2 regions of the Caldimonas hydrothermalis genome follow, and region 2 is predicted to be linked to the other one. Evidence: predicted binding sites of a transcription regulator. Region 2 holds the regulator's gene; the other holds the start of a gene.

Region 1 (7,299 bases), on a different contig from region 2:
GAATTGCTGCGCGTGCCCGGTGCCACGCACTGGATCGTGCACGAGCAGCCCGGTCTCGTGGCCGAGGCCATCGCCGGCTTCGTGCCGGACTGAACGTCAGCGGATCGGATCGTCCAGGTCCTGGATCAGGCTGTCCACCGCCCGCTGCATCAGCGAGCGCTCCTCGAGCAGGGTGATCAGCCCCTCGGACAGCAGCCGCTCCACGGCCCGGCGCGTCAGCGAATGCGACTGGCCCGCATGCTGGCTGGCGAACATGAAGAACTGGCCGTTGTCACTGCTCCACATCAACTGGGCCGTGACCCACTGGCCCTGCACGAACATGTGATACCACGAGCCCGGTGTGAGCTGGGCCAGCCAGGCTTGCCGGGCCAGCCGGCCGGCCTCGGTCTCGGTCTGGTCCATCAGGCCCACCGGCACGGTGGGCAGCACGCTGCGGTCCACCGGCGCGTCGGGCCCGGGCGGCAACGGGTCGGGCTCGTCGCGCAACTGCTGCACGATCTGCTCGGGCGTGAGCGCTTCGGCAGGCGACGGTGCCGGCGGTGCCTCGCCGCGCAGCACCGCGCCATGGTGGGCCGCCAGCTCGGCCAGGATCGCGTCGCGCTGGGCCGCGGGCCAGGCGATCAGGTCCAGGCCGCGGTTCAGGCTGGCCAGCAGCTCGGGCCGAAGGGCGCGCAGCCGGGCCCGGTCGGCCGGGGCCGTCAGCGGCTGCATGCTCCACAGCAGCTCGTCGACCGTGTGCATCAGCTCCTGGGCCTGGGCGGAATGTTCGCCGTGGCGGGCCATGGCCTCGACCATCGCGTCCACCCAGGGACCGAAGAGGAAGTCGCGCAGCGACTGGCTGAGCGAAGCCCCCTGCATCTGGCGCACCTGCTGGCGCAGCACGCCGCGCAACTGGTCGGCCCGCTCGATGCGCTGCAGCTTCTCCAGTGCCGCGCGCGAGCGCTCCAGCGCCTCGCGGCTGCGCTCGTCGATGAAGTGATTGATGTCGTCCTGGCCCTTCAGGAAGTGCTGCGCCTGGGGCGCGGGCAGCGCGACGATGCGGTCGATCACGCTGCGGGCGAACGCCATGAAATCGCGCAGGCGTTCGTCCTGCGGGTCGTCATAACCCGCGCAGTGGGCCGACAGGCGGTTCAGGAGCTGCCAGACCGGATGGTCGGACTGGCGCACCAGGGCCGGGTCGCGTTGTGCCAGCCCGAGCACCGCCGGCTTGAGCCGCCCCAGCAGGCTGCGCACGGCATCGATGAGCTTCGGGTCGGCCAGGATCTGGTCGAACAGGCGGTTGACCAGCGTCTGCGCCTCGGCGGCGGCCCCGTCCAGTGGCGTCGGGTGGCTGCGGCTCACCCGTTCGAGCAGCCGGCCCAGCGTGCCCGAATCGGTGAGCTCGAAGCCTGTGCCCCCCGCCGGCACCGCCGGCGCGGCCGAGGGCACGGCCCGGAAGGCCAGGGGCTGCACACCCAGGGCTTCCAGCCGGCGGCAGATCTGCTCGTATTCGACCTTGAGCGCCTCGGCCAACCGGGCCCCGGCCATGCGCAACAGCAGCATGCGCGACTCGGCCGACACCCGCAGCTCGTGGGTCGAGCGGCTGAGCGCACGGGCAAACACTTCCGGGCGCAGCGGGTTGGCCTCGCGGCGGATCTCCTGCCAGCCGCGCACCGCGGCCATGAAGGCCTGCACCTCCCGCAGCTCCCACTCGGCCTGCTGGTCGATCTGGGCGATCACCCGGGAGATCTCGATGTCCTCGGCCGCCTGGCCCTCGTCCACCAGGCTCAGGTCGTCCAGACTCAGGGCCAGCGGCTTGCGCGGGGCCGCCCGCGCGGCGCCGGAATCGGTCATCGCCTCGCGCACCCCCTGGGCGATGAGCTCCTGCAGCGAGCGTATCCAGTCCGCCTTGCGGGCCTGCAGCACCTCCATCAGCGCGAAGAACTGCCGGCGGTCCTGAGCCAGCGCCATCTGGGCATTGGGATTGCGCAACTCTTCCAGCGTGCGCTCGACCACATCGCGGGCCAGCAGCGGCACGCCCTGGACGATGGAATCAAGGGAAGTCGACAGGGCGGGTGGGTGGCTCATGAAAGAAGGGGCGTGGTGTCCCGTATTGTTGAGCCCGGCGCGGGGCGGCGCAATCCCGATGAGCCTGCCACAGGGGCATGGCTTGACCACAGAATGTAAAAAAGGGCCGCATGCGCGGCCCTTTTTTGAGGCGAGCTGCCTGGGGGACTTACATGTCCATGCCCATGCCGCCCATGCCCCCCATGCCGGCACCGGCAGCCGGGGTCTCGTCCTTCGGCGCTTCGGCCACCATGGCTTCGGTGGTGAGCATCAGGCCGGCGACCGAGGCGGCGTTCTGCAGGGCCGTGCGGGTCACCTTGGTCGGATCCAGGATGCCCATCTCGATCATGTCGCCATAGGTGCCGTTGGCGGCGTTGTAACCGAAGTTGCCCTTGCCTTCGAGCACCTTGGCGATCACCACGCTGGGCTCGTCGCCGGCGTTGGCCACGATCTGGCGCAGGGGCTCCTCGACAGCGCGCAGCACGATCTTGATGCCCGCTTCCTGGTCGGGGTTGTCACCCTTGATCTGGCCGGCCGCCTGCTTGGCACGCAGCAGGGCCACACCACCGCCAGCGACGATGCCCTCTTCCACGGCCGCACGGGTGGCGTGCAGGGCGTCTTCGACGCGGGCCTTCTTCTCCTTCATCTCGACCTCGGTGGCCGCACCCACCTTGATCACGGCCACGCCACCGGCCAGCTTGGCCACGCGCTCTTGCAGCTTCTCGCGGTCGTAGTCGGAGGTGGCTTCCTCGATTTGCACGCGGATCTGCTTCACGCGGGCTTCGATGTCGGCCGCGGCACCGGCGCCATCGATGATGGTGGTGTTCTCCTTGGCCACTTCCACGCGCTTGGCCTGGCCCAGGTCGGCCAGTTGCACCTTCTCGAGCGTCAGGCCCACTTCCTCGGAGATCACCTTGCCGCCGGTCAGGATGGCGATGTCCTCCAGCATGGCCTTGCGGCGGTCGCCGAAGCCCGGGGCCTTGACGGCGCACACCTTCAGGATGCCGCGGATGGTGTTCACCACCAGCGTGGCCAGGGCTTCACCTTCCACTTCCTCGGCGATGATCAGCAGCGGACGGCCGGCCTTGGCCACCTGCTCCAGCGTGGGCAGCAGGTCGCGGATGTTGCTGATCTTCTTGTCGTGCAGCAGCACGTACGGGTTCTCGAGGATCGCGGCCTGCTTCTCGGGGTTGTTGATGAAGTAGGGCGACAGGTAGCCGCGGTCGAACTGCATGCCTTCCACGACATCGAGTTCGTTGTCCAGGCTCTTGCCGTCTTCGACGGTGATCACGCCTTCCTTGCCCACCTTGTCCATCGCGTCGGCGATGATCTTGCCGATGGATTCATCGGAGTTGGCGGAGATGGCGCCCACCTGAGCGATCTCCTTGCTGGTGGTGGTGGCCTTCGAAGCCTTCTTGAGCTGCTCGACCAGGGCGGCGACGGCCTTGTCGATGCCGCGCTTCAGATCCATCGGGTTCATGCCGGCGGCCACGTACTTCATGCCCTCGCGCACGATGGCCTGGGCCAGCACGGTGGCGGTGGTGGTGCCGTCACCGGCGTTGTCGCTGGTCTTGGACGCCACTTCCTTGACCATCTGGGCGCCCATGTTCTGGAGCTTGTCCTTCAGCTCGATCTCCTTGGCCACGGACACACCGTCCTTGGTCACGGTGGGGGCGCCGAAGGAGCGCTCGAGCACCACGTTGCGGCCCTTCGGGCCCAGGGTCACCTTGACCGCATTGGCCAGGATGTTCACGCCTTCGACCATGCGGGCGCGGGCTTCACCGCCGAAAACGACGTCTTTAGCTGCCATAAGAAATTCTCCGGATTCGTTGCTGAGATCTGTTCAGACGGGGGTGGCAGGATTACTTTTCCACCACGGCGAAGAGGTCTTCCTCGCGCATGACCAGCAGTTCTTCGCCGTCGACCTTGACGGTCTGGCCGCTGTACTTGCCGAACAGCACACGGTCACCGACCTTGACGTTGGGCGCCACGAAGTCGCCCTTGTCATTGCGCTTGCCCGGACCCACGGCCAGGACCTCACCCTGATCGGGCTTCTCGGCGGCGTTGTCAGGGATGACGATGCCCGAAGCGGTCTTGGTTTCGTTTTCCAGGCGCTTGACGATCACGCGATCGTGCAGAGGACGAAGTTTCATGACATCTCCTAAGAGTGAGAACCAACTTCTGGTTGATGGCTGATGCGATAAAGCACCAACTTGATAGGCATGATCGGCGGGGAATCCGACCCAACAGGCCTGCCCCGGGATCATTAGCACTCATGTTGGATGAGTGCTAACAGCGACGAATTATAGGGGTGGGTGCAGCTTCTTCAAGAGGGCGTCTCGGCCCCCCGGTGTTCAGCCCGCAGCACCCATGCAGCGCCAGCCGGGAGGCTGTTGGAAGGCATGCGTGCATCTATCGATACATGCGTATCGATAGTCAATCGCAATGCGGCAGTGGGTCGGCACGAGGCCTACGGCGCCTTGCACCGCCACGCCCAGGGCTCGCGGCCGGTCGTCCACGCCGCCGGACCTGGGGCCGTGCCGCCTGTGGCGCACGCGCGCGCAATCGTTCGAGAGCGGGCTGGTGGTGCGGGAGGACGCGGTGTGGCGCTGAAGCCGGGGGTCACCGTCCGTGGCTCGCGTTGCGCATCGCCTGCGCCAGCCCCGCGTGGCCCTGCGCCTCCAGCCCCTGGATGGCGCCGGCGCGGTTGCGGGCCTCGTGGTTCTGGCTCAGCTTGCGCTTGCCCTCCAGACGCGTGATGCGCACCTCCAGCCCCACGATCTTGCCCAGCATGTCGGCCAGATAGTCGGGCGGCGCATCGCCCATCTTCCACGGCACCGGCTGCGTGGCCTCATGCACCCGCGTGAGCCGCGCCACCAGCCCGCGCAGGAACTTTTCGTCGTCGTGCACATGCACCGTACCGTGCGCATGCACCACCTCGTAGTTCCAGGTGGGCACGGCGCGGTGCGTCTCGTGCTTGCTGGGGTACCAGTTGGGAGAGATGTAGCCCTCCACGCCACGGAACACCACCAGCACTGCATCGCCGCTCACCACCTCCTGCCACACCGTGTTGGCCCGCGCCACATGCGCCAGCAGCACCCCGTGCGGGCCCTGCGCCGGGTCCAGCAGGAAAGGAATGTGCTGCGCCTCCAACCCCGCGGCGGTGTGCGTGACCATCATGCCCAGCGGGTGGGTGTTGATGATGCGGTGCAGCTGCTCGGGGCGGGTTTCGGCGAAGTGAGGGGGAAGGTACATGGTGGGGGCTCCGGCGCTGGCGCGTGCGGGATGGGGAAGGGACGGCCCGGTACTGTGCCTGCAAAGAGGCAAGGGCCTCAAGGCCCAACGGCGGGCCCGGGCAACTCAGTTCCCCCCCAAAAGGGGGAATTGGCTGGGTGGCGGCCTCAGGCAAAGTGCGCCTTGCGAAACCTGCGCCAGTTTGCATGAAATTCAGTGCTGTACAAATATCCAGACAATGCCTCGAGGCGCAGGCTGGGCGAGGCTTGCAGCCCGATCGGGCCGTCGGCGTTAGGAAGGCAGTCGACGGTGTTATGCAGCAGTTTTGCTTCCTATAACACGTTAGCGCTATGAAACCTAGAACCATCGCACTTCAAATCATTTGTTGCGTAATTGGGGCCTTCCTCATCTCCGTCGAGTTCATTGCAACGAAGAGTATTTCCGAGAGTGGTTTATTCTTTGGTTGGTTATTTTTCTTTGCCGCAAGCATCCTCGGCGCCGATCACGCGGCCAATGCAAGCACAACGTCCAGGCGCTTTTTCAAATTACTCGTGGTGATCTCCGCGCTTCCATTCATTGCTCTATGTGCATATCTACTAATCAGCGCACCTGATGCAAGCCCGCTCGCCATGTTCGGGCAGGTAGCGAAGATCCTTCTGTTCAGTGTGTGCGTGGCTGCCATCGCCATGGAAAGCCATCCGTTTGTTCAGCGAGCTTTGAAAGCCTGCGGGTTTTCGGTGCCTAAGAATGAGTGCTCGCGCTAACAATTCCGTCGAGAGGGACCGCCCACAAGCTGCGCTTGTGGGTTCCCTTCGCGGCTTTGCCGCTACGGCGGCCCCTCACGTCAAACGTTAGGCATCACAATCCTCGACGCTCCTAGCGCCCAGGTTCAGAAAGGCGAGAGTTCATATGAAGCGCTGCTATCTAGCAATCTTTGGTCTCCCCAAACCGCAGCCTGAGCACGCGAAAATCGTGGAAGTCATCCGAGCAGCGTCCGGTGGCGAATTCAAGCAGTTCATCGTCCCTGGCGGCATCGGGTTCATGTACGAATCCGAGGAGCTGCCGTGGAATCTCTCGTTCTCGCGAATTCTTCACAACGGCGATACGAAGCTGATCGTTGAAATTGGCGAGAAGGTTCTTCTTGAAGGCTATGGTGCCGCACAGGGGTGGCTCAATACTCGCCGGCCGCGGCAATGATGCCTAACCCTTCCATCGAGGGGACGTCTTACAGCCGGCTTCGCCGTCTGCAAGCCGCCCCTCATGTCAAACGTTAGGTGTCGTGTCCCGGATGATTGATCACAACGTGGGCGTTTCGCTCGTCGGCATGTACGAAATCAAACGGATCGACAACGATTACTTCGATGGCGAATGACGCCCAACCAGCCCATGCAGCCGATCCGCTACCGTGGGCTGGCCTCCGGTGTGTCCACGTCAATGTGTGTATTGCTGGGATAGCTCCGCGGCAGCACAAGTCCGTGGTCGGGGTGTCTTGAGCACCAACAACCGGGGAAGGCGATGAAACGTGACCATGGGCACCAGCCCGAACACCCCACGACGACCGACAAGGACGCGCAGTTCTGGGACAAGGCGGCGCGGAAGTACGCCGCCTCTGCGATTGCGGACGAGGCCGGGTTCGAACGGACCTTGGCGCGCACGCGGGCGCTCATGCCTGCCGGTGCGCGGGTGCTGGAGCTGGGCTGTGGCACCGGGACGGCGGCGCTTCGCCTGGCCGACGCGGCGGAGAGTTATCTAGCCACCGACCTGTCCACCGGCATGATCACCATCGCCGAGGAGAAGCTCGCAATGCCTGACCACCAAGGGCTCAGGGGCCGGCTTCGTTTCCGGCAGGCCACGGCAGACGCCTTGGCGCGAGAAGGCGAGCGCCATGACGTGGTGATTGGCTTCAATGTCCTGCATCTGGTGGGCGACCTGCCCGCGGTGCTCGGCCAGGTCCGGGCCTTGCTGGCGCCGGGCGGGCTCTTCATCTCCAAGACGCCCTGCATCGCTGAGATGAACCCG
Region 2 (7,299 bases):
TGTCAACCTCGATCAGCTCGGCCAGGCAGCCCACGGCCTCGAGGGCCACGGCCTCGCCTTCGCGTCGGACTTCCTGGCCCTGGCGCAGGGCCACCACGCCGAAGGGTCGCTGGGTGCGCAGGCACTCGCTGACGAGGTCGAGATAACGCGCCTCGAACACCTTCAGGCCCAGCAGGCCCTCGGGGAACAGCACGGTTTGCAAAGGGAAAAGCGGCAGCGAGGAAGGGTCGGGCAGATCGGTCATGAAGCAGCGTCACGCGCATCGAGCTCGCGGTGACGGATCAGGGTGGAGCCCCGCGCCCGGAAGCGCTGGGCCAGTTGTTCGACGAGGTAGACGGAGCGATGCTGCCCGCCGGTGCAGCCCACCGCCACGGTGAGGTAGGCGCGCTGGTCCTGCTCGAAGGCGGGCAGCCAGCGGCGCAGGAAGGCCTCGATCTGGGCGAGCATCTCGGCCACCTCGGGCTGCTGCTGCAAATAGGCGATCACCGGCGCGTCACGCCCGGTATGGGGGCGCAGCTCGCGGTCGTAGTACGGGTTGGGCAGCATGCGCACGTCGAAGACGTAATCCGCATCGAGCGGCACGCCGTGCTTGAAGGCGAAGGACTCGAACACCAGCGTGAGCGAGGCCGCCGGGGCCTGCACGATCTGGCGCGTCCACTGGCGCAGTTGGGCCGGCCGCAGTTCGCTGGTGTCGATGATGGTGGACATCTCGCGCAACTCGGCCAGCAGCTCGCGCTCGAGTTCGATCGCCTCGATCAGCGCACGCTGGATGGTCGGGTCGGCCGCGAGGGGGTCGGACAGCGGGTGGCGGCGGCGCGTTTCCGAAAAGCGCCGCACCAGGGTGTCAGTGGAGGCGTCGAGGAAGACCGGCCGCACCGTAACGCCCTGGTCGCGCAGCCGCGCCAGCGCGGGCTTGAGCAGGGGCAGCGACTGCGCGGCGCGCACGTCAGCCGCGATGGCCACGCGCGCGGTGAACTTCTCGTGCTCGAGCTGCACGCAAGGCTCCAGCAGCTCGGCCGGCAGGTTGTCCACGCAGAAATAGCCGGCGTCCTCCAGCGCATGCAGCGCCACCGACTTGCCCGAGCCGGAGATGCCGGTGATGAGCACCAGTTCGCGCAGCGCGGCCGCGGCGGTGGTCTCGCTCATCCGCGCCTCCGTGCCCGCGGCTCTGGCACCGGGCCGGGCGGCGTCGCGGCCGTGGCCAGCATCTCCTGGGCATGCGCGAAGCTCGTGCCGGAGAGCTGCTGCCCGCCCAGCATGCGGGCCACCTCGGCCACCCGGGCCTCGCCGGCCACGCAGCGCAGGCTGCTGGAAGTGCGACCCGCCTCGGTGGTCTTGCTGACCACCCAATGGTGATCGGCACAGGCGGCCACCTGCGGGAGATGCGTGACGGCCAGCACCTGGCGGTCGCGCCCGAGTTGCTTCATCAGCCGCCCCACGGTGTCAGCCACCGCGCCGCCCACACCGGCGTCGATCTCGTCGAAGATCAGCGTGCCGGCCTCGCCGAGTTGGCTGGTGGTGACGGCGATGGCCAGCGCGATGCGCGACAGCTCCCCCCCCGAGGCCACCTTGGCCAGCGGGCGCGGCGAGCTGCCGGCGTGGCCGGCGACGAGGAACTCCACCGACTCCAGGCCGTGGGACTGGGGTGCATCGTTGGGCACCAGCGCCACCTCGAAGCGGCCGCCAGCCATGCCGAGCTGTTGCATCGCCTGGGTGACGGCCCGGGCCAACCGGGGCGCCGCTTCGCGGCGGGCTTTGGAGACCTCGCGCGCCGCCTGGTCGTAGGCCTTGCGGGCCTGGGCCGCGGCGCGTTCCAGGCCTTCCAGGTCGGCCGCTGCATCGAGCCGGGCCAGCTCGTCCTTCCACTGCGCCCACAGCGCGGGCAGCTCCTCGGGCGGCCGGCGGTAGCGGCGCGCCAGGCCCATCCAGCTCGACAGGCGCCCGTCGAGCTCGTGCAGTCGGGCCGGATCGAGCTCACCGTGGCGCAGGTAGGCGTTCAGGCTGTGGGCGGCATCCTCGAGCTGGGCCTGGGCACTGCGCAACACCTCGATCACGTTGGCCAACGCGCCGTCGTAGTCGGCCACCGCCTCCAGGCCGTCGATGGCGCGGGCGGTCAGTTCGTCGGCGCTGCCCTCGGACTCGGACACCGCCTGCAAGGCGGCCTGCACCGCCTCGGTCAGGGCCTGGGCATGGCTCAGGCGCCGGTGCTCGGCATCGAGCTCGGCCCATTCGTCGGGACCGGGCGAGAGCTTGTCGAGCTCGCCGATCTGCCAGGCCAGGCGCTCGCGCTCACGCTGCAGGTGGTCCTGCCCGGCGCGCGCCTCCTCCAGCGCCTGGGCGGCCGAACGCCAGGCCGTCCAGGCCCGCGCCAGCGGCGCGAGGTCGCAGCCCGCATAGGCGTCGAGCAGACTGCGCACCGATTCAGGCCGGGTCAGGCTCTGCCAGGCATGCTGGCCGTGGATGTCCACCAGGTGCTCACCCACCGCCTTGAGCTGGGCCACGGTGGCCGGGCTGCCGTTGATCCAGGCGCGGCTCTTGCCTTGGGCATCGATGCTGCGCCGCAACAACAGCACCTCATCGGTCTGGAAGCCGGCCTCGTCCAGCCAGGCCGCCAAAGCGGCCGGGCTGTCGAACTCGGCGCTGATCTCGGTGCGGGCGGCCCCCTCGCGCACCACGCCGGCGTCGCCGCGCGCGCCCAGCGCGAGCTGCAGCGCATCGATCAGGATGGACTTGCCGGCGCCGGTCTCGCCGGTCAGCACGGAAAAGCCCGGGGCCAACTCGACCTCGAGCTCATGGACGATGACGAAATCCCTCAGGGCGATGCGGCGCAGCATCGGCTCAGGCTCCCAAACCTTCGTTCCAATGGAGTTTCTTGCGCAGCGTGGCGTAATAGCTCCAGCCGCGCGGATGGAGGAAGCGTACCCGGTGTGCCGAGCGGCGCACGTGGACGACGTCGCCGTGCAACAGGCTGGCCAGGCTTTGCATGTCGAAATTCACGCTCGTGTCGCGCCCGCCAACGATCTCCACTGCGACCTCGCTGTCGTCGGGCAGCACGATAGGCCGGTTGGACAGGGTGTGGGGCGCGATGGGCACCAGCACCCAGCCAGCGATGTCCGGGTGCAAGATGGGCCCCCCGGCCGACAGCGCATAGGCCGTCGAGCCCGTGGGCGAAGCCACGATGAGGCCGTCGCAGCGGATGTTGGCCATGAAGTCGCCAGCCACCTCGATGCGCAGCTCCACCATGCCAGCGGTGGCGCCGCGGTTGACCACCACGTCGTTGAGGGCAAAGGCCTCGAAGATGACACGGCCGTCGCGCACGACCTGGCCTTCGAGCATGCTGCGGCGCTCCTCCTCGAAGTCGCCGGCCATCACGGGCCCCAGCACCTCGTGCACCTCGCCCACCGGGATGTCGGTGATGAAGCCCAGGCGGCCCTGGTTGATGCCCACCAGCGGCACCCCGTGGCGCGCCACCTCGCGGGCAATGTGCAGCATGGTGCCGTCACCGCCCACCACGACGGCCAGGTCGCATTCGCGGCCCACACCTTCCACGTCGAGCATCGGGTGGCCGCTCAGGCCGGTGTTCATGGCCGTGTCGTACTCGACCGAGACCTCCGCCCCCTGGCGGCAGATGAACTGGGCAATGTCCTCCAGCACCCCCCGCATGCCCTGGGCCTGGTATTTGCCGATCAGCGCCACGTGACGGAAGCGGGATTTCATGGGCGGGATTACACCACAGCGCCCACGCCGCCACCGAGGGGCCCAAGTCCCCGCCTGGCCAGGGAAAACGCCCAAGCGGCGCCCCTTGCAGCGCGCCGGCGCGCCCTAAAATCAACGCCATGCTGGACGACCGCGCCAAGACCCTGCTCAAAACCCTGGTGGAACGCTACATTGCGGACGGCCAGCCGGTGGGTTCGCGCACTCTGTCCAAGGCCTCGGGGCTGGAGCTGTCGCCGGCCACCATCCGCAACGTGATGGCCGACCTCGAGGAGCTGGGGCTGATCGCCAGCCCCCACACCTCGGCCGGGCGGGTGCCCACCGCGCGCGGCTACCGTCTGTTCGTCGACACCATGCTCACCGCCCGGCCGCTGGACCTGAACCAGCCGCCGCCGGAGGTGGCCTGCGTGCGCGATCAGCTCCAGCCCGACCAGCCGCAGCGCGTGATCGCCAATGCGGCCCACCTGCTGTCCAACCTGTCGCACTTCGTGGGCGTGATCACTGCGCCGCGCAAGCCCTCGGTGTTCCACCACATCGAGTTCCTGCGCCTGTCCGACCGGCGCGTGCTCGTGATCCTGGTCGCCCCCGACGGTGACGTGCAAAACCGCGTGCTCTTCACCGAGCACAATTACACCCAGGCCCAGCTCGTCGAGGCCACGAACTACATCAACACCCATTTCGCCGGTTTGACGCTCGAGGAGGTGCGCAACCGCCTGCAAACCGAGGTGGAGGCCCTGCGCGGCGAGATCGCCAGCCTGATGCAGGCGGCCGTGCAGGCCGGCACCGAAGCCATGGCCAGCAGCCAGGAGCAGGTGGTCGTCTCGGGCGAGCGCAATCTGCTGACCGTGCAGGACTTCTCCAGCGACCTGGAGTCGCTGCGCAAGCTCTTCGACCTGTTCGAACAGAAGACCCAGCTCATGCGACTGCTCGACGTCTCCAGTCGCGCCGAGGGCGTGCGAATCTATATCGGCGGCGAGAGCCAGGTCGTGCCCTACGAGGAGCTGTCCGTCGTCTCAGCGCCTTACGAAGTGGACGGCCAGGTCGTGGGCACCCTGGGCGTGATCGGCCCCACCCGCATGGCCTACGACCGCATGATCCAGATCGTGGACATCACCTCCCGCCTGGTGTCCAACGCGCTGAGCCAGAAGTAGCACGGCCTACAATCGGGGCCCACCCTTTCGGGCCGTTAGCTCAGTCGGTTAGAGCAGAGGACTCATAATCCTTTGGTCGCAGGTTCGAGCCCTGCACGGCCTACCAAACCCTCGCCCCTAAGACCCCAGCCAGTGGCGCAAGCGGGCATAGAGCAAAGAGGGCTCCACCGGCTTGGCGATGTGGTCGTTCATGCCGGCGGCCAGGCAGGCCTCGCGGTCTTCGCCGAAGGCATTGGCGGTCATCGCCACGATGGGCGTGTGCGCATGAGCGGCCAAGGCGCGAATGGCCCGCGTGGCTTGCAAGCCGTCCATCTCAGGCATGTGCATGTCCATCAGAATCAGACGGTACGGATAGGCCGAAGCCATGCGCACGGCGTCCACACCGTTGCTGGCCACATCCACGTGCAAGCCCACTGCGCGCAGCAGTTCACGCGCGACCTCCTGGTTGACGGGATTGTCTTCGACCAGCAACAAGCGGCCTTGCGGCGGCACCGCTTGCGGTGGCGGCAACACGGGCGGCGGTGGCGCCTGGCTGATGCGTTCACGCAAGAGCGCGATCAAGGCATCGTGCAAAGCCGACGGCGTCACCGGCTTGAGCAGCACGGCCCCCACCCCCTGCGCCCGGGCCGCTTGGCGCAAGGCGGGGTCGTCGCGCGCGGTGACCATCAAACTCGCCGGCATGGCTTGCGCCCCCCACAGCTCACGCAAGCGGCGCAGGGTTTGCAAGCCGTCCATCTCGGGCATGAGCCAATCGGTCACGATGACATCGGGCCGACGCGCCTTGCTTTGGCTCATGTCGTGCACGGCTTGCACACCGCTGTCGCAGGCTTGCACCTGCAGGCCCATGATGTGCAGCATCTCCGCGAGTGCTTGACGGGCTTCGATCAAGTCGTCGATGAGCAAGACGTGCAAACCGCGCAAGCGCACGTCCACACGCGAGGGCTGGGTGGCCGCGCGGCGCAAGCTCACGGTGAACCAGAAGGTGCTGCCTTGGCCGGGCTGACTGTCCACGCCAATGTCGCCTCCCATCAACTGCACCAGATGGCGCGTGATGGTCAACCCCAAGCCGGTGCCGCCATGACGACGGGTGCGAGTGCCGTCGAGTTGCTCGAAAGGCTGAAAGATGCGCTCGATCTGCTCGGGCGTGAGCCCGGGGCCGGTGTCTCGCACGGAAAAGCGCAACTGAAGCTGCTCGGCAGCTTCGGCAAGCAGTTCACCGCGCAACAAGACCACGCCTTGATCAGTGAACTTCACCGCATTGCTCAGCAAATTGAGCAAGGCTTGCGACAGGCGAGTGGCATCGCCATGCACCGACACGGGCAGGTGGTCTGCATCGAGCACGAGCTCCAGGCCTTTGTCGCGCACTTTCGGTGCCACCAGATCGCAGGTGCGCGACAACATGGTGTCGATACGGAAATCGGCCGGCTCGAGTTGGAGCTTGCCGGCTTCGATTTTGGCCAGGTCCAGCACATCGTTGATGATGGACAGCAAATGCTGGGCAGCCGTATCGATTTTGTCCAGCTTGTCGGCGTGCTCGCCCGAGCCAAGCTGCTGGCGCAGCAAATGGGTCAATCCGATGATGGCATTCATCGGGGTGCGGATTTCGTGGCTCATGTTGGCCAGGAACGCGCTCTTGGCGCGGTTGGCCGCCTCGGCGCGGTCACGCGCGCGGGTGAGCTCGACGTTGAGCGCCTCCAGGTGGTCGTGCGCCACTTTCAAATCGCTCACATCGGTGGCGAAGAAGTAATAGCCGTGGATGCGTCCGTCACGCCGATCGGGCATGCGATGGGCCCAGAACTGGCGCGGCGTGCGTTCGTCCACAGACCAGGTGTATTCGCCCTCGAAACTCTCGCCTTGCAAGATGCGCTGGATCCTGGGCCACTCGCGCTGAAAGAGCTCTTGGCCAACGACCTCGGCCACTGGGCGGCCGATGGCCTGATCGGCGCTCTTGCCCAGCCATTCGAGATAGGCCTTGTTGGCAAAGCGCAAGATGAGATCTTTGTCCCAATAGGCCACCAGGGTCGGCTGGTGATCAACCACGGTGCGCCAAAACACATCGGCGCGCCGTTGCTCGGCCAAGGCCTCGTCCAGGTGGGTTTTGCGCTCGGCCGCCAGCGCGCGGTAGCGTTGTTGGGTGTCGTACAAAGCCGCTTCGATGCGCCGTTGGCGACGCCACGCACGCCACACCGCCCAGGCCAGCACAGACAGCAACACCACGGTCCACGCCAAGGCCATCCACTGGCGCCGACGCTGCTGTGCGATGGCTTCGTCAAGCTGCTGGCTCATCTCCTGCACCAAGCGTGCGGCCGCCCCATCGACCCGCCCCAGCATCAGGCGCGCGGCGCTGGAGCGCAGCCAAAGCAGGCGGTCATCGCCAGCGCTGCGCCAGGCCTGTCGCATCTGGGTGATCGCCTCGGCCAGCTCCTGCGTCGCA

What was found. Region 2 encodes HrcA, which represses chaperone genes, less so after heat shock. Its sites were predicted from a motif close to TTAGCACTCNNNNNNNNNGAGTGCTAA; they were not measured.
Region 1: a site for HrcA is predicted at 4,313-4,339, ahead of groES (co-chaperone GroES). Genes of this name have one in related genera too.

What each region holds. Positions count from the first base shown of each region.
Region 1 covers NZ_JBWQXA010000006.1:167,191-174,489, reverse strand. The annotation lists gene AC1ECW_RS09900 (alpha/beta fold hydrolase) at 1-93, shown strand, start outside; gene AC1ECW_RS09895 (DUF1631 family protein) at 97-2,067, opposite strand; gene groL (chaperonin GroEL) at 2,216-3,856, opposite strand; gene groES (co-chaperone GroES) at 3,909-4,199, opposite strand; gene AC1ECW_RS09880 (FMN-binding negative transcriptional regulator) at 4,669-5,301, opposite strand; gene AC1ECW_RS09875 (hypothetical protein) at 5,631-6,044, shown strand; gene AC1ECW_RS09870 (hypothetical protein) at 6,190-6,477, shown strand; gene AC1ECW_RS09865 (class I SAM-dependent methyltransferase) at 6,796-7,299, shown strand, end outside.
Region 2 covers NZ_JBWQXA010000002.1:204,030-211,328, reverse strand. The annotation lists gene AC1ECW_RS04340 (LON peptidase substrate-binding domain-containing protein) at 1-244, opposite strand, end outside; gene rapZ (RNase adapter RapZ) at 241-1,146, opposite strand; gene recN (DNA repair protein RecN) at 1,143-2,834, opposite strand; gene AC1ECW_RS04325 (NAD kinase) at 2,839-3,717, opposite strand; gene hrcA (heat-inducible transcriptional repressor HrcA) at 3,837-4,865, shown strand; tRNA gene AC1ECW_RS04315 (tRNA-Ile) at 4,895-4,971, shown strand; gene AC1ECW_RS04310 (hybrid sensor histidine kinase/response regulator) at 4,983-7,299, opposite strand, start outside.